DNA from 3 places in the Paraneptunicella aestuarii genome. Region 1 is predicted to be linked to each of the others. Evidence: predicted binding sites of a transcription regulator. Region 1 holds the regulator's gene; each other region holds the start of a gene.

Region 1 (7,325 bases):
GAAGGATTAGACAAGAAAGATTGTCGCAGTGCCAAGGAAGGCGAAGATTCCAACAATATCCGTTACTGTCGTTAAAATCACACTACCGGCCAATGCCGGGTCGATATTCACTTTCTTCATCGCCAATGGCAACACAGCACCCGCCAAGCCAGCGACCACCATATTAATCAACATAGCGAAAGCGATAATAATCCCCAAGGTTAGATCTTGCTTCCAAATGGCAACAACCGAGGCAATTAACAAGGCCCACATCAAGCCATTCAATAATCCGATAGCCAGTTCTTTTCCAACCAACCAGCGAGAGTTAGCCGAGCCTACATGCCCCAAGGCCATACCACGGATAACCAGAGTTAAGGTCTGGTTTCCGGCAACACCGCCCATACTGGGCACAATGGTGTTGAGAATCGCCAGCACTGCCAGTTGGCTCAAAATCTCTTCAAACATGTTGCTAACAGCGGCGGCCATAATCGCAGTAATAAGGTTAACCCCCAGCCATACTGAACGGCGTTTGGTACTTTTAACCACGGGAGCGAAGGTATCTTCCTCGTCATCCAAACCCGCCATACTCATCATGGAGTGCTCCGCGTCTTCACGGATGATATCAACCACGTCGTCAATGGTAATACGCCCGACCAGAATGCCAGATTCATTCACAACCGGTGCCGATATCCAGTTGTGGCGTTCAAACAGTTTGGCAATCTCGCCTTCAACCATATCTACAGGAATGGTCAGTGGCTCTTCGTCCATCACTTCATCAACCGTGCTGTCTGGAGCACTGGTCAATAAGCGCGGCAAAGAGATTGTGCCAATCAACTTGTCATGACGGTTAGTCACATAGAGAGTATCTGTGCCTTCCGGAATTTCACGCTTCAACCGCAAATAACGTAAAATAACGTCGATTGTGACTTCCGGACGCAGCGTAATGGTGTCGGTGTTCATGATGAAGCCAGCAGTTCCTTCACCATAAGAGAGGGCTTGCTCAGCGCGAACACGATCCTGGGTATCCATGCGGCGCAAAACATCTTGCACCACCTTATCGGGTAGACCATTCAGCAGTTCTGCAAGGTCATCGGTATCCATGTCTTCCAGCGCTTCGGCCAGCTTATCTGGAACCATGGTTCGGATGATGCCGTTACGTACATCTTCCGAAAGTTCTTCTAATACGTCACCGTGAAAATCAGGATCGAGGAGTTGCCATAGCACCGCACGGCTTTTAATTGGGGAGGCTTCCAGAAGCAGGGCAACATCAGCAGGAGCCATATGTTGAAGCATCTTACGGACATGAACATACATACCACTGCCAAGAGCCTGATTAATCGACTCTAGCTGTTCGGCAACATGTTGTCTTTCGAGTGCTTCTGCCATGTCATCCCTTGTGGAAGTTCAGGTTTAATTATGTGATAAAACCGATATGAGAAACCTGAGTAATGAATTCATTATTATTATTCAGATGACGATAGTATGACTTCGCCAACGTTTTGTTTTATCTGACTAATTCGTTTGTTGGTTAGGTCTGCTTAACCTGCTCTTATAGCCGTATAGTCTATAACAAGTGTAGCAAGAAAGGTACGGGTGTTATTCTTCTTCGTTGAATTTTGCCGTAATGAGCTCTTCAATCGCAGCTAAAGCCATTTCAGCATCTTCACCTTCCGACACGACCGTCACTTCTTTACCCTGATAGCTTTCCAGCATCATCAGGCCCAAAACACTGGCGGCAGAAGCAGTTTTGTCTCCCTGTATCAGGGTGATTTCAGCTTTAAACTGTTGGGCGACTTTAACAAGCTGCGTTGCAGCGCGAGCATGTAAGCCCAGTTTATTTACAATAACAAGATTCTTTTCCAGTCTCATACACTCACTCACTTCAATCTTACAGGGTAGATTGGCATTAACTGCTTAATTCGCGGTGTCTCACTTGTACATCTGGATGAGAGGCTTTAAATACATTAGCTAACATTTCGACGACATATACCGAACGGTGTTGACCACCAGTGCAACCAACGGCGACAGTAACATAGCTGCGATTATTGCGTTCCAAATGCGGTAACCAGGTCGCAATTAAACTTTGGATTTGCCAGACAAATTTGGCAACGATTGGTTGAGAACCAAGAAACACCTGAACAGGTGAGTCAAGGCCGGTTAATGGCTTAAGTTCAGGTTCCCAATGAGGGTTGGGTAAAAAACGGGCATCAAACACATAATCGGCATCTTTAGGAATACCGTGCTTGAAGCCAAAAGATTCAAATACCAACACTAATCTTGAGCTTTTCTTGCCCAAAATGCGCTCTCGCACTAATTCTGCCAATTGATGAACCGATAGCTTGTCGGTATCAATATACAAATCAGCACGCTCAGCGATTGGAGCAAGCACTCTACGCTCAGCTTTTATCGCCTCAGTAAGAGACATTTTTTGTTTCGAAAGCGGATGCAGACGACGAGTTTCACTAAAGCGCTTCAATAGCACATCGTCACTGGAATCAAGGAAGACAACGGTCACTTCCCAATTAGTGGGTAAGTAATCAAGAATTTCGTTCAGTTCGTCAGGATCTTTGGGAATGTTTCTAACATCAATGCTCACCGCCACTTCTTCATACTCATTTTCAACCGTATGGGTGAGGGTTGGCAGCAAGTTTACCGGAATATTATCGACACAGTAGTAGCCCAGATCTTCCAACGCTCTGAGCACGATGGTCTTTCCTGAACCTGAGTGACCACTGATGATAATCAGTTTCATACCAAAGCCTCATACAAAGCTTGTTCTGACTCAGCTTTACGTAACTTACGAACAATGTCTCGATCGTTGAGTTTATTGGCAATCGCTGAGAGGATTTTGAGATGGTCGGTGGTATCGTTTTCTGGAACCAGAATCGCAAAGAAAATATCAACAGGTTGATTGTCGATAGCGTCAAACTCTATTCCATCCTGACAGGTAATAATTAAAGCGATAGGTTTTAGCAAACCGGGCAAACGTCCATGAGGAAGTGCAATGCCATGCCCAATGCCCGTACTTCCCATGCGTTCTCTACTCAATAAACTGGTGAGAACTTCCTCTGAGTCTATTTCATCAGACACATCTGCGGCTAACAGACTCAAAAGTTCAAGGATTCGCTTTTTACTTGAGCACCCAATGGCACGTTTAATGCCGTTGGGTGCAAGGATGTCTTTAATATCCATTTTTCTGGTACTGCTTTAAGCTCTAATTAGTGCTTTTTAAGTTTCTCTTTGTATTTAATAACCTGGCGATCCAGTTTATCAATCAAAGAATCAATAGCAGCATACATATCTTCATGTTCAGATGCCGCGAAGATTTCACCGCCATCAATATGTAGTTTAGCTTCTGCTTTCTGACTTAGCTTCTCTACATTCAGGATCACGTGAACATTATTAATATGATCGAAGTGACGCTCCAATTTAGTAAATTTATTATCAACATAGTCGCGTAATGCGTCGGTAATTTCTACGTGATGACCAGTTAGATTAATTTGCATGATCGTCTTCCTTTTTTGGGAACGAGCCTATAACAAGCTCTTACGTTGGTTAGACGGAGGGATCGAGAGCGATTCCCGGTATTTTGCGATTGTTCGCCGAGCCACCATAATACCTTGGTCGGCCAACAATTCGGCAATCTTGCTATCGCTGAGTGGTTTAGCCTGATTCTCGGCAGCCACCAGCTTTTTAATCAATGCACGAATAGCGGTTGAAGAGCATTCTCCGCCATTCTCAGTAGCAACATGGCTACTAAAAAAATACTTCAACTCAAAGATACCTCTGGGAGTATGCATATATTTCTGGGTCGTAACCCGGGAAATTGTTGACTCATGCATATCTACCATTTCAGCCACATCATTTAACACCATAGGCTTCATCATTTCAGGCCCATGTTCAAAAAATCCTTGTTGCTGTTGAACGATACAATTGGCTACTTTCAACAAGGTTTCATTGCGACTTTCAATACTTTTGATAAACCAGCGCGCTTCTTGCACATGATTGCGAATAAACTGGCTATCATTGCTGCTTTTGGCACTTTTACTCATCGCAGCATATTGCTGATTAATATTCAGCTTTGGCACGCTATCAGGGTTTAATTCTACCATCCAACGTCCGTTTTTCTTACTTACCGATACATCAGGAATAATGTAATCCGGCTGTTGGGGATTAATTTCACTGCCGGGATGCGGATTTAACGTCTGTAATAACCGCAGCACTTCACGAAGTTGCTCTTCTTTCAGCTTAGCCTTACGCATTAATGTGCGGAAGTCTTTGCTCATTAACAGGTCTGAAAAATTTTTCAGAATGTCACGCGCTTCTTTCAGCCAAGGCGTGTCATCTTTAAATTGTGATAGCTGAACCAATAAGCATTCTTGTGGTGTATGAGACGCACATCCAACAGGATCGAACCATTGAATACGTTTACGAACACATTCCACTTCTTCCAGCTCTACATCTTCCAAGTCTAAACCCTGAAGTATTTCTTCGCTGGAAATCTTTAAATATCCGGAATCATCAACCGCATCAATAATAGCAATGGCAATAGCTTCGTCAGTTTCAGAGAAAGGGGTTAAGCGCATTTGCCACAGCAGATGATCCTGAATGGAATCGACCGTTTCTCCCTGATAGACATAATCATCGTCACTGCCGCTGGAAATAGGAGAAGGTGCGGGAGCTGAAGACGCACTGTAATATTCGTCCCAAGTGCTGTCTACTGGCAACTCGTCAGGCATTGATGCACTTTCCAGTACATCAGAGGTATCCATTGAATCTGATGATGTATCAGGATAATCATCACCATTTAATTTTTCTAACTGGCTGTCGAAATCATTTTCGTTGTCAGAGCTATTGTGGTCATGCTCTTCAATTTCCAACAAAGGATTAGCATCTAACGCTTCCTGTATCTCCTGACGTAAATCAAGCGTAGACAATTGCAGCAATCGAATTGCCTGCTGCAATTGTGGCGTCATCGTTAATTGTTGACTGAACTTAAGCTGTAATGATGGTTTCATCTATATTGGGTGCTTATATTTTCGGTCGTTGCGAGGCTTTGTTATCCGCTTCTTCCAATTGTTTAACTATAACGTGAATTGTTCGCCCAGGTATACATCTCTGACCTGTTGATTGTTTAAAATCAATTCTGCGTTTCCTTCGGCGATAACTTGACCATGGCTCACAATGTAAGCATGTTCACAAACATCCAGCGTTTCTCTTACATTGTGGTCGGTGATTAAAACACCAATGCCACGCTCTTTTAAATGTTGAATAATCTTCTTTATATCATTTACCGAAATCGGGTCAACTCCAGCGAAAGGCTCATCCAATAATATAAATCGAGGATTCGCAGCCAGAGCTCGGGCAATTTCAACCCGACGACGCTCGCCGCCCGACAGACTCATACCTAAATTGTTACGAATGTGTCCAATATTGAACTCATCCAACAAGTCATCGGCTTCTTGTTCACGTTGCTCATCACTCAATTCTTTGCGCGTTTGCAATATCGCCATTAAATTCTGATATACGGTCAATTTTCGAAAAATCGAGGCTTCTTGCGGCAAATAACCAATACCATGGCGCGCACGAATATGCATAGGTTGTAGTGTCAGGTCTTGCTGATCAATGAATATCTGCCCTTGGTCTAATGGAACCAAGCCTACAATCATGTAAAAAGTGGTCGTTTTACCCGCCCCGTTAGGACCCAGTAAGCCAACGATCTGCCCAGCACTGACTTCAATAGAAACGTCCCGAACAACTTGTCTGGATTTATATGACTTGGCGAGATGCGTGGCGCATAAGGTAGACATTATTTTTTGTCTTCTCCCTTTTTCTTCGCGGCTTCTGGACGGAAAACCGTAACAACTCGACCTTCTTCACCGTTTTGGCCTTCGGCTGATAGCTGCTGCTTATCGAGATTAAAAGTGATGGAGTTACCTTTTACCATGCTGCTGTTTTGATGTAGCTCTGCATCGCCTGTTAAGGTTAACGTGCGGTTTGATACTTGATATCGGATCTCATTGGCAACGGCGCGAATGTCAGAACCATCGTCCATGGTTTGGCTGTAAATAGCAGGATTACCACGAGCAATAAAAACTTCTTTGCCTTCACCTTGAGAAGCATTCACTTCCACTTCCTCAGCGTCAATTTTCAATGAGCCCTGAGAGATATGAACGTCTTCTTTAAAGATAGATGTCTTGCTTTTACCATCGACAAACTGGGATTTTGAATCAACCGTAATCGGCAGTTTAAAATCCTGACTGTCGGCTTGCACCAAACTAATGCAACCGACCGCTACGGCACATACCAATGCCATTTTAGCCATTCGCTTACATGACATATTAGTTAACCGCTTTAGGGTTAAATACGGTTTGAACATGATCAATTAACTCAAACTTTCTGGTTAATAAGTTAGCGACAAATCCATTGCTATGAATAACATAATCCTGACCGGTAATGATCACTGGTTCATTGGATGTCATGGTCTTGTCAGTTAAATTTATTTCTATAAAACTGGTTTCAATCTGCTGCACAAAACCTTCGTCATTCAAGGTTTTAATCAGTACATTGTTTTCCAGCTGAATACGATTATCTTCGTATAAAGTACCTTCCAGAGCATTCACCTGCCAAGGCGACTCTGTTCGCTCAGTAAAAATAGTGTATCGAGGACGCTCAAACACTGTGAACCCAAGCTCTTCAAAATGTTCCATTTTGGTCGCGAAAACCTTATGTGACACCATCCCCTGCTTGTTATACAGGGTACTGAGCATTTCATTTGCCTGGTAGTTAGCTTGCCAACCAAGCTCATCCTCTTCGGTCTGCTGTTCTTTGTCTGTTTCCATCCACATGGGGAGATTTAATAGCAAAATCAATAGAAACAGGAAAAGAATACTGACGGTTAAGCGATTCATAGCCACCCTCTACCAACAAGTGGTGTCTCTGAGTTAAAGACTATGAATTCACAAAGCATCAAGCGACTCCGGCTTTTAACAAATCAAGCATATTCAGTGCGCCAACAGGGATGCGATTGTTATCTAACACCACAAGTCCATTGATACTGCGGGTTTCCATGATGTTAAGCGCTTCAGCTGCCAGCATATCTGCGGTGACCGTTACCGCGCTTTTAGTCATGACATCAGCAATCGGCGTATGATGGATATCAACTTTAGCATCAATAACGCGTCGCAAATCACCATCCGTAAAAATACCTTCAAATTGACCGGCATCGTTCACAACAGCAGCCATGCCCAAACCTTTATTGGAAATTTCCAATAAAGCTGAGCTTATGGTTTCTTTGCTATCCACAATCGGAACCTGATCACCGGAGTGCATGACATCAGCCAATT
Region 2 (7,325 bases), 1.2 Mb from region 1:
TGCGCCGATCGTCATCCTCGCAACAGGTCATGAATCCGCTCACTTAGCGCCCCTGAACGACATTCCGATGCAAGCCGTTCGTGGACAAGTCGAAACTATCAAAGCAACAGAACAATCCAACAAACTTTCAACCGTACTGTGCCATAAGGGATATATGACGCCAGCACTAGATGGCACTCATGCATTGGGCGCCACCTTTACCAAGAACGATACCCATACCGAGTTTCGCACTGAGGATGAAACATTCAACCTGTCTATGTTGAAAAAGTCACTACCTGAAGCAGCCTGGGTAGATGAATTAGCACCTCAGCAACAAGGACGAGCCGGAATACGCTGTTCTACTTTCGATCACTTGCCTTTGATGGGAAATGTGCCTGATATCGCCAAGCAGTCACAGCAATATCAAGATGCGTACAAAGCTCTACCCGCACACAGATATCCATTGCCGGAAGATCATCGTAATTTGTATGTGTTAACAGGATTGGGATCGCGTGGATTATGTACTGCGCCATTGCTGGCAGAGGCATTAGTTTGCCAGATCACCGGCAATCCATTGCCGCTATCACAGGATCAGCTCAATGCGCTAAACCCGAATCGTTTTCTGATAAAACAGCTTGTACGTAGAGAAAAAGGTCTGAAGTAAACGGCTACTCAGCTGGAATAAACACATATTCCGGCACGACGGCATTCACCACAAAATGAGGAATAAAACCTCGAGCGGATGCCACCACCGACTTATTACCCAGAGAGATAATACGGGCATTCACTCTCACGCCCTTTTCATCTCGATGCATAGTGCCAGACAATACATAATCCATATCAGCACCTGACAGCTGCCAATTATCACGACTGAAGATGATGTCGCCATCGCGAGAAACATCGATATTCTTCATGATCTTATAATCGACAACCGAAATACCATACGCCTGGACTTCCTTGATAAAGCTTTCGGCAAGCTGGTTTCCAAGAGCGTTGGTTTTTTGTAACGACGCATCCAATGAGACAAAACTGGCAACACCAATACGACTGTTACCATCAAGATGACGAGCCTGCTGCATAAGCTGCATGGTGATTTGCTCGGCATAATCATCAATGGTTTTATGGGTATAACGAGGTTGATAGCTGTTTGCAGGCGGTATCAATACCGGCGTCACGGCTGTCGCCACTTCAGTATGACTAGCCGCCATGCCTTTACTACGCAGAGGATCTGGCATATCAACAGACTGCTGTTGAGCTTGTTGCATAGTAATGAGATTGGTTGCACAGCCGCCAAGATTCAACACACTAGCAAATGCAAAAGCGGCAACAGTTAAAGCTCGCATATTATTCACCTCGACGGATTTTAACACCATCAACCATGCCATCATCGGTTGGCATCAAGGCATCAGCAATATAGAAAGGGATCATCATCTGAGCACTGGCCACCACCGCTTTAGATTCCATGCCCAAAATACGGGCATTGACCAAAAAACCACCTTGGTGTTTAGTCATGGTGCCGGTCAATATGTAGTCAATGGCAACCTTGTTTTTTAACTCCAGAAAATCTCTGGAAAGCAGGAAATCCCCTTGTTCGGTCACACGAATATATTGCGTAGCTTTGAAATCAATCACAGGAATGCGGAACTTATGCAATTCATGCATAAAAGACTCTGCCAATTGATAACCTAACAGGTTGGTTTTCTGTAAATCACTGTCAATTAAAGCAAAATTAGTCACACCGACGGGTGTTTTATCGGTGAGATATTCCATATTGGAAATCAGATCCTGCGCCATGTTCTGTACATAGTCGCCCACATGTTTGGTTAAAGCTTGCCCACGATACAAGGCATGATTGCTGGTATAAGTCGCTTCTTCGCTTAAAGCGCCAAAGTTATCAACTTGCGGAGAGTTGTTCATGATTGGCATGTTTAACTTTGCCATATCCTTGCCTTCGTCCAGCACAGGGACTTCGCGCACATTCACCACATCCATATCCTGCGAATGTTGTTGTGAGTATTTTTCGTGGGTTGCAAACCAGGAAGAATTCCAATCAGACAAATTGGCACAACCCGACAGCAAGCCAGTAGCCATCAGGCCAGTAACTGTTAATATCCAATGCTTATTCATAATTCTCTCCCGCCTATTTAGCGCCTGTACGGTAGATCATGCCACCTCGGGTCGTCACTTTTTCCTGCGTCCAGAAAAGCTCTGCCGGGAAAAATTTAGTTGCTGCGGCGACCACATCTTTTGTTTTTACATGTATCACTCTGGCATTCACTATTGCGCCATTTTGCTGCTCAGTGATTGTGCCGGATACATAGAAATCGATACCCAGATTATGTTGATAAAGCTCGTCCGGGTTACGGCTCATCACTCTATCGGATGTCTCATTGATGATAATATCGTTTGTAATCTTATAGTCTTGAGGAATAAATCCACGGCGAGAGGCTTCGGTCATTAAACCCTGCTCTAATTGATGTCCTAATAACATCAAAGGACTCTGGGCTTTGGGATCATGTTGCATGTCCACAACGGGTACAAATCCAGCGATAGCAAAGCGGTACTGACCTCGTTTTTTACTGTGCTTGAAGTTGGCAAACAACTCGTCAGCCAGCATGGAAGTGTGATACTCAATATTCCCCAACGGATTATGTTGCGAGCTGTATTGCGAACCAGGATGAGCTTGCCAGGCGTCTTGTTTGGCCTTTGCACACCCAGACAGCATCATAATAAAAATGATGGTACTCAAGTGTACTAAATTACGTATGTTGCGACGGTTGAGCATTGCTTTCATAAGCCTTAACACCACCCAAAGTTCAAAATTCGATATTCAGAATATATGACCATAACAATATGGTGAATTATCCCGAACGATATTCTTTGGGATTTTTGAAAGCAATAATTGAGCCAGTTGTTATTTTGACGCTTTATTTTCGATAGACCCCATCCTTACACTATGCTCTATCGGTTCTATTATCTAGAGTTACTTTTTATATTCCGAGCGACTTGTCTGTTTACATGTCTCGTCTTGCACACTCAGGGGAGGTGTATCCCTTTCGTCAAAAACGCTGTAAATACTTCCCTGTACGCTCGACAAATTCATCCCTGAATTTGACGTTTTGCCGAAAGGAACACACCTCCCCGTAATTCAGCTCAAGCTTTTGGTTAACCAAAACCAATGACACAAATCGTTATTTAATTTTGACCGGATGTATTCAGGAAATCGGGTTAAAAGGTTAGAAGACCGTCCTCGTCAGGGATGACGAGGTCGAGCGTTCAGGGATGAACTTGCAGCGTGTCTTCGATCTTTTAACCCGGTTTCCTTTTAGATACTTTTCTTAAAACCTTTTATCAACTTCGCGGCTTGCTCAGTATCCATGGCGTCTTCGCCAGTCGGGTTAAGAATGGCTTCCAAAGACTCCAATAATCAAAGTAGGTATAAACGAGAGGATGCAATTGAGGAATAACAAATCGAAGATAAATCAGCGCCAGAACCCACAAGAAAAGCTCAACTACCCTATTTTCTGCAAACAAGACTGCCAAAAGGCTCGAGCGTATTCTTGATCCTCCTCCTGCAACTCACCATCAGCAAAAGCATGATTGAAGCTGGATTGCATCTTGCTGTCTAATGCAGCAACAGAATAAGCTTGCTCATTAAAACACTGGCTAGCCACCAGAGAGAAATGTCCATTCACGTAGCCTGAAATAAACAACTCCTGATCATCCCCCGTTTCCACAATGGTATCGAAGGAGTTCTGTAACTCATCGACCAAATCAGAAAATTGTGCTTCATTTAAACTCATGCTACCAACCCCCTCTCCATTCTCATTACGATTACTGTTGCCCCAAGCGATACAACACTTGATCATGATACCCGGTCACAACAGGGATAAACCCGGCAAGCTCTTCATCCAATTTGGAATCCCCGGTATCAGCAATTAACGGACGCCCCTGTAAAGCTTCCAACTTACTCTTGGTCGCAATCAATCTAATATTTTCCTTGCCAATAAACCGAATTACATCCGGACTCAATTGCTGATTACCACGCCCAAAGACATGCCCTTGCCCACCAATCAAAGTGATCACCAAACGAATATTGCCATCCGGATTAGCTTCTTTTTGCTGCTGCAATAAGGCCAATAATTCAGGAGCAGTGATATCGGCTTGCAACACTTCACGGTCTTGTACCACATCCACACCCAATAAGGTATTGTCCAATCCCAACTCATCCATAACCGCTGCGACCGTGCTACCAGAGCCCATCACATATACATCGTCATCAACCATTTCTTCGATGATATGAGCGGCAATGTCCATGAGCACCAATTCTTCTGATTCCCTGCCGCCCACCTTCACCGACTGCACATACTGCAACGCCTCAGGCACTTGCATTTCACCATAACGACGCGCCTTCACCCTGCCTTCACGAAATGCAACTTCATCAATGTCCATGACATCAGAATGCTTTACTGTCACGATTTCCCCGGCAATCATCTTTTCAATGACGCGACCGGCCGCTTGAGGAGTCACAGCATACACACCTGAATGAATTTTACAGCCAGCGGGAACACCCAAAACCGGGATTTTATCCTGTGCAATATGGCAAACATTGCGAGCCGTACCATCACCGCCAGCAAACAGGATCACATCGACTTCGTGCTGCATTAAAGCCTGTACTGTCGCTTCGGTATCTTCTGCTTCGGTTTGTTCGTTTGGACATTGGTAGACAACTTCAACATTAAAACCCATCTTGCGAGCCAGTTCTTCTCCCATCTCACCGCTCGCAGTACAGATTTTTAATTGCGCTTGCAAAGGAAGAAGCTCTTGCAAGGCGGTTTCGGTTCTGGCAAAAGACTTTTGTTCAGCTCCCATCGCCAAAGCCTTGGCTCTGGTTTCAGCACCATCACTTCCCTTTAGCGCCAAAGCACCACCAATCCCCGCATAAGGATTGATCACCAAACCTAATTTAAACATCACAAACCTCTCTCTTTTCCCAAGCGAAGTCATCAATCGTTAACTCAGGGGTATTGAACAAATGGCGTAATCCATCAACAAACATTTGTGCTCGTTTCGGTAACCCCTGTTGCATATATGCCTTTACCTGCTGATAAACCGTTTCCTGAAATGCAAATCGGTCGCCGGCTTCGCCCGACAAATTATCCACACTCACTTTGAATGGAAACCCTGCCGCAACACTGAAACACCACTCCAGCGCCTGAGGTTTAATTTCCACTTTCTCAAACTCAGCCTGTTGCTCGGCACTACGCCCGTCGGGGCAATACCAATAGCCAAAATCAACCAACTTACGACGTTCAGCTCCCGCCACACACCAATGAGCAATCTCATGCAAAGCACTGGCAAAAAAGCCATGAGCAAACACAATGCGATGATAAGAATGCTGTTCATCAGCAGGCAAGTAGATAGGCTCATTGTCACCTTTCACCAATCGTGTGTTGTATTGATGGAAGAAAACTTCATCAAACAACGCAATTAACGTTGAATAATGATGTTCAGGTTGTTGATGACTGTTCGGCATAGAATGATAGGGCTTGTTGTGAAGGCAAGTATGATAAGTGATAAATAAAAGTGCGCGGATTTTATCTTTTGCTCAGCCTCGCTGCAAATTCTACATATTATTTAACATTAAGATGTATTGACGTGACGTATTAAAGTAAAAAGTGCGCCCCAAAACATTCGATATAAGGATAAGGTTCAATTGAAGAGAAAACTGAATTGTTAAATTTTGTCGTTTACAAAGCACTTTGATTATTTATTACCTTCGTGTAAAGTATTGCCCGAAATCAGCTTGTCTCCTACGCTATTCCTGATGGTAGGCGTTTTATAGATTACGATTCAAACGACAAGCCAGCTTTTTAGTAAATGGAATTGGTGCCAACTCTAACGATTCGCGAAAGAGAAAATAGAGTTAAACCATTAATAAATAAGGAAGTTTTATGATATCCGCAAAAGAAATACTGCCCCTTACGCCAGCCGAAAGAAAGCAATTATTGCTCGAAGATTCAAACGCTTATCAAGCCAAAAATGAATTTGAACGCTGCCAGCGATTATCTCATTCAATCAACAAATTTATTGAAGATTATTTCAAACAAATACAACTCTCAGATCGGGAAAATAATATAGGCAGCATACTGCAAGAATTTAATATCCCCGATGCCATTATGCATGAGATAAACAAATTTAAACCCATTGCCATAAATGAAATAACTACTTCAATTTCTTCAAAAAATTCTGAATCACCTCCCGCAAACATTTATGAACTGGCTGGCGCGCACAAACTGGCTGGCGGTAATAAAACAAGTCGCAATCTAAGCACTGCGTTAAACCAACTTTGGCATAACATTGCGAATATCAGCCCTTATGTTGTGAGCCCAGAGCAAGATTTCAATATTAAATTGAAAGGCATTGATCTGATTATTCACAACACCAGTAATAAGAAAGTGGAATATGTACAGTTGAAAACGCAACAAAATACCATGACAGGCTCCCAGAAAGGCCGCACGATCGATGAACTATCTATTTACTCTAATCCGGTTTTTTGTGCTGTTTTTTCCCTTGGCATATGGACGTTTAACCACGACGTTATACCTCGCCGTAGTGGAGCAGAATTCTGGCAAAGCATTGGTATTCACTACCCTACTTTTGAGCGCCATGCTTTGGAGTTATTACAAATGCTGGAAAATGAATATAGCCGAAGCTAAAAAATCGGCAAACCAGTTAAAGTAGGTGAGATTGGTAATAGCTCACCCGAAGAAGCTTAGCGCAGACTCACCGTAAATTAATTCTTTGATGCTTCACAGCCGCCTGCGGCTGTAGGTCTGATTATAAGTTCTTGGGGTAACAGACCTGTACCGTTTGATAAAACAGACTCTTTTTTTTAGACAGCATTTTTCAATACAAAAAACTCGGGCAGAATCGGTAAATTAATGTATCATTGCCGCCCTATTTTTTGTTGTTTAAATAATCCATTAATTAACAGCAACATTATTTGTAGTAGTTTGCCCAACAGAACCGATTAAGGTCGTAATGTTATTTTCATGCTGGCATATAGGTTTACCACGATGAAAATGCAGGAGCACCAAGGGCATAGTAGTCATATTGGATCGAATAATGAAGTTTGAAAAAATTAATCTAGAAGGTGACCATGTTCTACTGGAGCCTCTATGTCTAAGCCATAAAGAAGGACTTATTGAAGCCTTCAGTGATGGTGAATTATGGAATCTTATCTACACATTTGTACCAAAAGCTGATCAGGTTGAAGACTTTATCAAGAATGTAGAACAAGAATGGCAAAACGGTACTACCCTCGCATTCGCTATTATCGACAA
Region 3 (7,325 bases), 1.3 Mb from region 1:
TGCTTACAAACTTACAACTCATATGAGCGAAAACGAATTCCTAACAGCCTAAAGCATAGACGTATTAGCTAGCATCCATCCACTTTTGAACTGATGCAGCCAATTCATCGGGGTGAAATTTAGCAATAAAGTCGTCTGCACCGACCTTTTGAACCATTGCCTGATTGAAGACGCCACTCAACGACGTATGCAATATTACATGAAGTTTAGCTAACTCAGGCGTACTTTTAATTTCAGCGGTTAAGGTGTAACCATCCATCTCTGGCATTTCAATATCTGAAACCAAAACAGCAACTTTATCTGTTATATCTCCAGTTTCAGATGCGATCTCTTTTAATCTGACCAACGCTTCCCTTCCATCTTTAGCCATCTCAATATCCATACCCAAGCTAGACAATGCCTTTTTAACCTGGCTACGGGCAACAGATGAATCGTCTGCAATAAAGATGATCTTACCGCGAGGGTTTTCTACATGGATATTTTCAGCAAACTTTTGACTCACTTCAGCGTTAGCTGGAGAGATTTCATTCAGAATTTTTTCAACATCCAGAATTTCGATAAGTTCTTTATCAACTTCTGTCACTGCCGTTAGATAACTAGCCTTCCCCGTACCTTCCGGTGGAGGCATTATGGATTCCCAGTTGATATTAATGATACGTTCAACCGATGAAACCAAAAATCCTTGAACCGTTCTGTTGTATTCAGCAATAACAATAAATGCGTTACTAATATCCTGTATCGCTCTTCCCCCTGTTGCCAGGCTCATATCGATAACAGAAATGGTTTGTCCACGAATATGCGCAACACCACGAATCAATGAATTTGATTTGGGAATGCTGGTTAACTGTGGACACTGCAATACTTCTCGCACCTTGAATACATTGATTCCATAGCGCTGTTTGCCTTGTAGCTTGAATAGCAATAATTCAAGTCGGTTTTGGCCTACCAATTGGGTGCGTTGATTTACTGAGTCTAATATTCCAGCCATAAATTCCTCGATTCGAGTCAAACAGGCGCAAAACTTGCAAACAAAACTTTAATAGCCTTTGTTGGTGAATAAAGTTTTGCATACTGCCTGAATATTGACGTTATCAATATTTCGTAAGTTGCCTTATACAAAAGCATAGCCAACTTGAAGACAAACGAACATGAAAAATATACCTGAGATGATGAAAATATTAAAATATTCCTTACTCGGTCTTGCGTTAGCGGTTCAAGGTCACAGTGTTGCACAAGAAAATCCTTCGCATCAACTTGTTGTTGAGGCTGCAGAATCCTTTGTTCGCAACAATATTCCCCAAACGGATGACTCAATTATTACCGTTGAAGCTAATAGCATCGATCCCAGGTTAAATATTCCAGTGTGTCCATTACCATTAGAGGTTTCTAATAGCTCAGGCACACTCATGCAAAGCAATGTCACTGTAAAAGTAAGTTGTCCAAGTAACAATTGGTTCATTTATACAGTAGTTAATGTTAACGAAGTTCAACCTGTGGTAGTTCCTAATACCGCATTATCTCCAGGAAGTGTGTTAACAGCCGATGATTTAGATGTTGTACAGGTTGATAAGAAGCGCTTGCGGGGAAGTACCTACACTAGTGTAGAATCCTTGATTGGCGCGCGCTTGAAACGACGCAGTCGGCCAAATCAACCGATCACTCCAAACATGCTGTGCTTTGTTTGCAAAGGGGACTCTATTGTTATTATGGCGGAAGTATCAGGTATGAAAATAAAAACTTCCGGAATAGCTGAACAAGATGGCAATATTGGTGATACAATCCTCGTTAAGAACCGCCGCTCCAAGAAGGTTATTGACGCGAAAGTAGTCAGCGTTAATCAGGTACAGGTGCATATCTAGTGAAGTCTGCTAGAATGCTGGTTAGCAGTAATGTAAAAGCAAATGTACAAGGGCTTGCGGCATTCCGGGGCAATCTATTGCCGACACCTTTAAATATTGTAAAAACCCTAAAGTTAATTAGAGTTATGCCGATACAAAGGCTGAGGTAATCAAAGTAGTGGAAAATAGTTATGGCTATCAATAATGTAGGCAACACAAATCACAAGCCTCAGTTGGAGAGTCAGAAACTCAATCAACAGCAGCAGGCTCAAAATCAGGCAGCAAGTGCCCAAAAAGCACAAGCTAATGCCGTTGCAGCACCTAGACAAGATTCTGTGTCATTGACTCAGTCTGCCCAGCAGATGACTCAGGTACAGAAGAAAGGCACTGACGCACCAGTGAATCAGGAAAAAGTGGATAAGCTGAAAAAGGCTATCCAAAGCGGGGAATACCGCATTAATCCTGAAGCACTTGCACAGAAAATTGCGAAACTGGAAGCCGACATGTTCGGGCTGTCTAAGAACTAATAACGTTAAGAGCAGTATCCTGAATGTCATTAACTGAAGTCATCACACAACAAATAGCTTTGCTTTCAAAGCTAAAAATGTTGCTTGATAGTGAGCTTCAATTAATCAGCACTCGTGATGCTGAGGCGCTATTGAATTTGGTTGAACAAAAACAAAAAGTGTTAAACGAAATTCAAGAGCAGGATCAACGTATTTCAGAATTGTATGATCCGAACAAACCTCAGTCAGATGAAGTGTCGGCTCTTTTTGAGCAAGCCAAGTCTTTGCTGGAAGATTGTAAATACAGCACAGAAGTGAATTCTAAAGCCGTTGAACAAGGCCAGCTTCGACTAGAGCACCTGCGTAAAGTGCTTATTGAAGCGCGTAATCGTGAGTCAATGACCTACGATAAAAGCGGTCGCGCTCAAGGTGGTACCGCGCTAAAAGGCATTAAAGCCTAGTTTATCTTTCCTTTTTCATCTCCCTTTTCATTTTCTTCTCTACATCTAATATAGAATACTTCCTAGCTATCCAGTTCATACGAACCAATCGCCTAATACGAATCAAGAGATTAATACGAATTAGCCCTGTCTTGCTTAAATAAGCTGATTTGATCTCTTCTCCCATTTTGATTCTTCTACAAATTTAATCATGGCTCTTTGATACCATAAGAAGGAGAAGACCATCATATTTGTTTAGATAAAAAAAGCCCCACCGTACAATGTACTGGTGGGGAACGCTGAAGGAAGGTTTTAACGAAAACCAAATACCAAAATCGGACTAATCTGCTTTTCAAAACGATTAGAAGTAAGTCACGTCCTTAATGCGTCTTGGACGAGACGTTGAAATGTAAATGTCGTATACCTTTCTAAAATCCAGGCTTAATTCCGTTGCATAGGTGTCCTCACCAACGGGATAGGTTTTCACCACTTCTGCCCCACGAATAATGCCTTGCACAGTGGATTTCAAATTCGTATCTGTCATTACCAAGTTAGCTAACGATTGATTGCCGCCAATCTTTTGGCCATACACTTGCTCAGTTAACTCTCGATAGGCATCAAGCTTTGACGCTTTGATTGCCATCAACATCTTTATAGAGTCGCTTTCGCCAGGTTGAGCTGAAACAGGGGCATATCCAACTGCAGTGAGCACAGGATATGATTCGGGTTCAACGTATTCCCATTCCACCTGCTTATCAAAAACCGTCGAACACCCGCTCAAACCGAGTAATCCAACCAATAAACACACCTTGGCATTCATAATGCACCTCTATTTAGCTCAGACAGCGACTACCACTTGTTCTAAACAGCCGCTAAATGTAAACGTCAATGAGCCGACACTTATATCATCTGCACCAACTCAATTTTCTTTAGCCAAGCAATACCCATGCCTAAAAAGACAAGCATTACCATAAATTTAATATTTTTTCTGAATCTTTGTCATTTCGGTATGAAAAATGCTTACTCCCCATCATGCTAACCAACATCGGTTAATAAGCGTCATAAATTGATACATCAAGTTATTAATTAAGCACGATGAGTGCCATGACGGTGAAATTATTGAAATGGTAACGTTATGAATAAACTGATTAAGTTCTGGTTATTATTGAGTCTGTCATCGCTAAGCTTTAGCAGCTCCGCTATTTGGTTTGAGGCGACCGGCCAAGCCGCCATCCATAACAATAACAAAGAAATGGCCAGGCAGCGTGCCACGCAAGAAGCCATTCAACAGGCACTACTTTTTTCAGGAGCCTCTGTGCGTAGTGTGCAAACCATGGCACACGGCTTACTCAAAGATGACCGCTTTGAAGTGCGTGCCAGTGGTGAAGTCAGCAGCATCGAATTGGTTAATGAACTGATAGAAGATGACTATGTCACAGTCACTATCCGAGCTGACATTTTTCCTCAGGACACTCAATGCAAATCCTCAGATTATAAGAAAAGTGTTATTACCACCTGGTTTCCGCTCGAAAACCGTCAACAAGCCGCTTTTGGCAACATTTTCGACATCGGCCAACCCATTGCTGGTTTATTAAAAGAAGAGTTTGATATGTATTCCCGATACGCCGGGATCACCAAAGTCGAATCCTTCTACTTCTCCCCTCATGAACAACAAGTTCAACACCGAGCCATGGATATCGCTCGCAAAAATGGAGGGCAATTTGTATTACTTGGTAGTGTCAAAAATCTGAGCATAGAGGAAGCAGAAGAATCCTACAGCGATTATTTGACGTTTTGGAACAGCAAATCCCCTACCCGCAATATCGCTTTTCACATGAAGCTTATCGACGGCTCCACTGGCGAATTACTCATGGACAAGATATTTAGAAACCGAGTTGAATGGACATTCGACCGTTTTGAATCGGTTGACGTTCGTAGCGGTAAATTATGGGATTCCGCCTTTGGTAACGGCGTAAAACAAATATTGCAAGACATCGCTCAGGAAGTCGATGAAACCGTCAGTTGTATACCCGCCTATGGTCGAATCATAGAAGTAAGAAACAATCAGGTCGCAGCCAATATTGGTTCATCGCAAGGCGTAAAACAGGGGGATGAATTAAAGATCTTCCAAATGCGTCAGTTCTTCACCCCAACCGGCGAACCTCATTACCAGTACGACATCCACCCTGTCACTATGGTGGTCGCCAAGGTCTACCACAATTCATCCGTATTACGTCCTAATAACGGCATGCCTTTGGCAAATATTCAACCAAACGACTTCGTGGTCAGGCAGTAGCACTTTTCTTATACACAGCCTCATGTTTACAATAAAGGCATGAGGCTATTCCTCAAAAAGTCCCCATAGTTTAATGGATAAAACAAGGTCCTCCTAAGACTTAGATGCAGGTTCGATTCCTGCTGGGGACGCCATGACATAGTGTAGAATTTATCATTAACACCCGCTAACTAACCTGATGTATTGATGTTCTCCCATTTTGATTGTTCTACAAATTCAATCATGGCACTTTGATGCCGTAAGAAGGAGTATAGAATGTGAGGTGGCATGACTATCAAGCGACTTTGTCGCAATAACGATATGAATAATACTCTGCCATAAAAATCAGCTCTGGAACCAAGACAAATGAGATAAAAATTCCACTTTTTCCAGTCTCAGTTCCACGGTAATTAACACTCAGATAAAAAAGGATTGTCCAGATTAGCAGAGAGATTCCTCAACATACTTTTGGCTTTTCGTTGTCTCTGGTGAAGTCAAAATCACACCATCTAATATTTTAAGCTGAGTAGTGGCTCTGTCTGCATATCGTGATTCATGTGTAACCATACAAATAGTGGTGCCATTTTGATTTAGCTCATCAAGCACATCCATGATTTGGTCACCGGTATTTGAATCCAGGTTACCGGTTGCCTCATCAACCAGCAAAATAGCGGGCTCTGCCACCAATGCGCGGGCAATAGCAATGCGTTGTTGTTGACCACCAGACAATTGATTGGGCTTATGCTGGCTGCGATGAGTCATGTTTACCATTTCCAGGCACTTATCTACACGCTGCTTGATTTCAGAGACACTCAGTTTAGTCTTGCTATAACGCAGAGGTAACGCAACATTGTCAAATACGGAAATTTCATCAATCAGGTTAAAAGACTGAAAGATAAAACCAATTTTGCTATTTCTGATCTCGGCAGCTTCATCCAGTGAAAGGTTCTCCACATTGACACCTTCAATCAGATACTCGCCACTAGAAGGGATGTCCAACAATCCAAGTAAAGATAACAAAGTGGACTTACCACACCCTGATGGGCCGGAAATGGAAACATAGTCACCAGCTGAAATCGTCAGGTTAACATCTTTAAGTGCATGAGTTTCCATATCTTCTGTTTCAAAGACCTTGGAGATGTTTTTCATTTGAATTTTGATGTCGCTCATGATGCGTTTCCTACTTATAAACTTCTAACTTTATTTAAGATTTAATGGTTAGTTCTGATGTAGTATTTTTCAGATTAGGTAAATCTGAAATGATAAACACATCACCCACGTCTGCACCGGATATGATTTCAATATAGCGGCCTGCCTGACGCCCCAATTCCAGAGTCCGAAGATGCGCCGAAGAACCTCCTGTATCTAATCTGTATAAAGAAATTTCACTGTAAGGCTGGACATTCGCAGGACGTTTTATGTAATAAATTTGCTTTAATGTATCCGCTGTAATAGTAGCGTCTACGTTTAGCTGAGGTCTGGCACTGGCAGGCAAATTAGCGGGCAATGCAATTTCAATTTCTACCGTATTGTCCTGCACTATAGGATCTATGCGGGTAACCTTACCAGGAATTCGATCCTGTCGAGTGTTGATCATGGCACTTTGGCCCACAACCACTTGTTGAACCTGACTTTGAGACACTCTGATAAGAGCAATCAAATCCGTCACACTACCAATTAAGGCGATTTCCTGTCCAGACGCTAAACTTTGACCAAGTTCCACTGAAAGCCGTTGCAGAACGCCAGTAAAACCTGCTTTTACCTCCAAGGCATCCAGACGAGACTGAGCAATGTTTAATCTTCCCTGTTGTTGTTTAACTCGCTCCTTTTGAATATTGACAGACTCTTCGTGAACCAACTTCAACTGTTCTATGCGCTGTTCCAGAATTTCAATACGTTTTGCCAACTGACGTTCTTCTAAAACGGACTCCTGATAAGCCAGCTGCGACACTATGCCTTCTACAATCAGTTTTTCCTCTGCCTGGCGATTTAGCACAGCAGTTTCGTAACGAGCGGTCATCTCTGCCAAATTGGCAGTTTCGTTTAATATTTCCCGCTGATTATTCAGTTTCAACTGACGCAAATTAGCATTAGTTTGTACCAGTTCTTGCTGTGCATTTTCCACTTCTTGAGCTAATTCAGGGTTATCCAGACGAACAATAACACTGCCAGCGGTTACCTCAGCTCCCGGCTTCAATACAATCTCTTTTACTGTGGCCGGAGTTAATGTCGTTAAGAGCTGTTGTTTGTTTGAGCTTAGCACCCC

The links. The regulator sigma-54, encoded in region 1, starts transcription at its own class of promoters, with help from an activator protein. The targets are predictions, from matches to a motif close to GTTGGCACGNNNNTNGNNT.
Region 2: the regulator sigma-54 is predicted to act here: its motif matches at 2,873-2,891, upstream of KIH87_RS12320 (FlgO family outer membrane protein).
Region 3: the regulator sigma-54 is predicted to act here: its motif matches at 3,720-3,738, upstream of KIH87_RS03660 (LPP20 family lipoprotein).

The regions. Positions count from the first base shown of each region.
Region 1 is NZ_CP074570.1:4,495,906-4,503,230, forward strand. Features, by position in the region: gene mgtE (magnesium transporter) at 7-1,365, opposite strand; gene KIH87_RS17505 (HPr family phosphocarrier protein) at 1,576-1,848, opposite strand; gene rapZ (RNase adapter RapZ) at 1,886-2,731, opposite strand; gene ptsN (PTS IIA-like nitrogen regulatory protein PtsN) at 2,728-3,171, opposite strand; gene hpf (ribosome hibernation promoting factor) at 3,198-3,485, opposite strand; gene KIH87_RS17525 (RNA polymerase factor sigma-54) at 3,513-4,997, opposite strand; gene lptB (LPS export ABC transporter ATP-binding protein) at 5,064-5,789, opposite strand; gene lptA (lipopolysaccharide transport periplasmic protein LptA) at 5,789-6,304, opposite strand; gene lptC (LPS export ABC transporter periplasmic protein LptC) at 6,321-6,890, opposite strand; gene KIH87_RS17545 (KpsF/GutQ family sugar-phosphate isomerase) at 6,949-7,325, opposite strand, start outside.
Region 2 is NZ_CP074570.1:3,267,101-3,274,425, forward strand. Features, by position in the region: gene mnmC (bifunctional tRNA (5-methylaminomethyl-2-thiouridine)(34)-methyltransferase MnmD/FAD-dependent 5-carboxymethylaminomethyl-2-thiouridine(34) oxidoreductase MnmC) at 1-643, shown strand, start outside; gene KIH87_RS12310 (FlgO family outer membrane protein) at 648-1,322, opposite strand; gene KIH87_RS12315 (FlgO family outer membrane protein) at 1,324-2,106, opposite strand; gene KIH87_RS12320 (FlgO family outer membrane protein) at 2,120-2,773, opposite strand; gene KIH87_RS12325 (YfcL family protein) at 3,492-3,782, opposite strand; gene KIH87_RS12330 (ATP-NAD kinase family protein) at 3,814-4,956, opposite strand; gene KIH87_RS12335 (elongation factor P hydroxylase) at 4,946-5,515, opposite strand; gene KIH87_RS12340 (hypothetical protein) at 5,934-6,698, shown strand; gene KIH87_RS12345 (GNAT family N-acetyltransferase) at 7,108-7,325, shown strand, end outside.
Region 3 is NZ_CP074570.1:894,613-901,937, reverse strand. Features, by position in the region: gene KIH87_RS03680 (chemotaxis protein CheV) at 65-988, opposite strand; gene flgA (flagellar basal body P-ring formation chaperone FlgA) at 1,149-1,859, shown strand; gene flgM (flagellar biosynthesis anti-sigma factor FlgM) at 2,030-2,365, shown strand; gene KIH87_RS03665 (flagella synthesis protein FlgN) at 2,389-2,805, shown strand; gene KIH87_RS03660 (LPP20 family lipoprotein) at 3,146-3,604, opposite strand; gene KIH87_RS03655 (flagellar assembly protein T N-terminal domain-containing protein) at 3,920-5,080, shown strand; tRNA gene KIH87_RS03650 (tRNA-Arg) at 5,140-5,214, shown strand; gene KIH87_RS03645 (ABC transporter ATP-binding protein) at 5,501-6,229, opposite strand; gene KIH87_RS03640 (efflux RND transporter periplasmic adaptor subunit) at 6,264-7,325, opposite strand, start outside.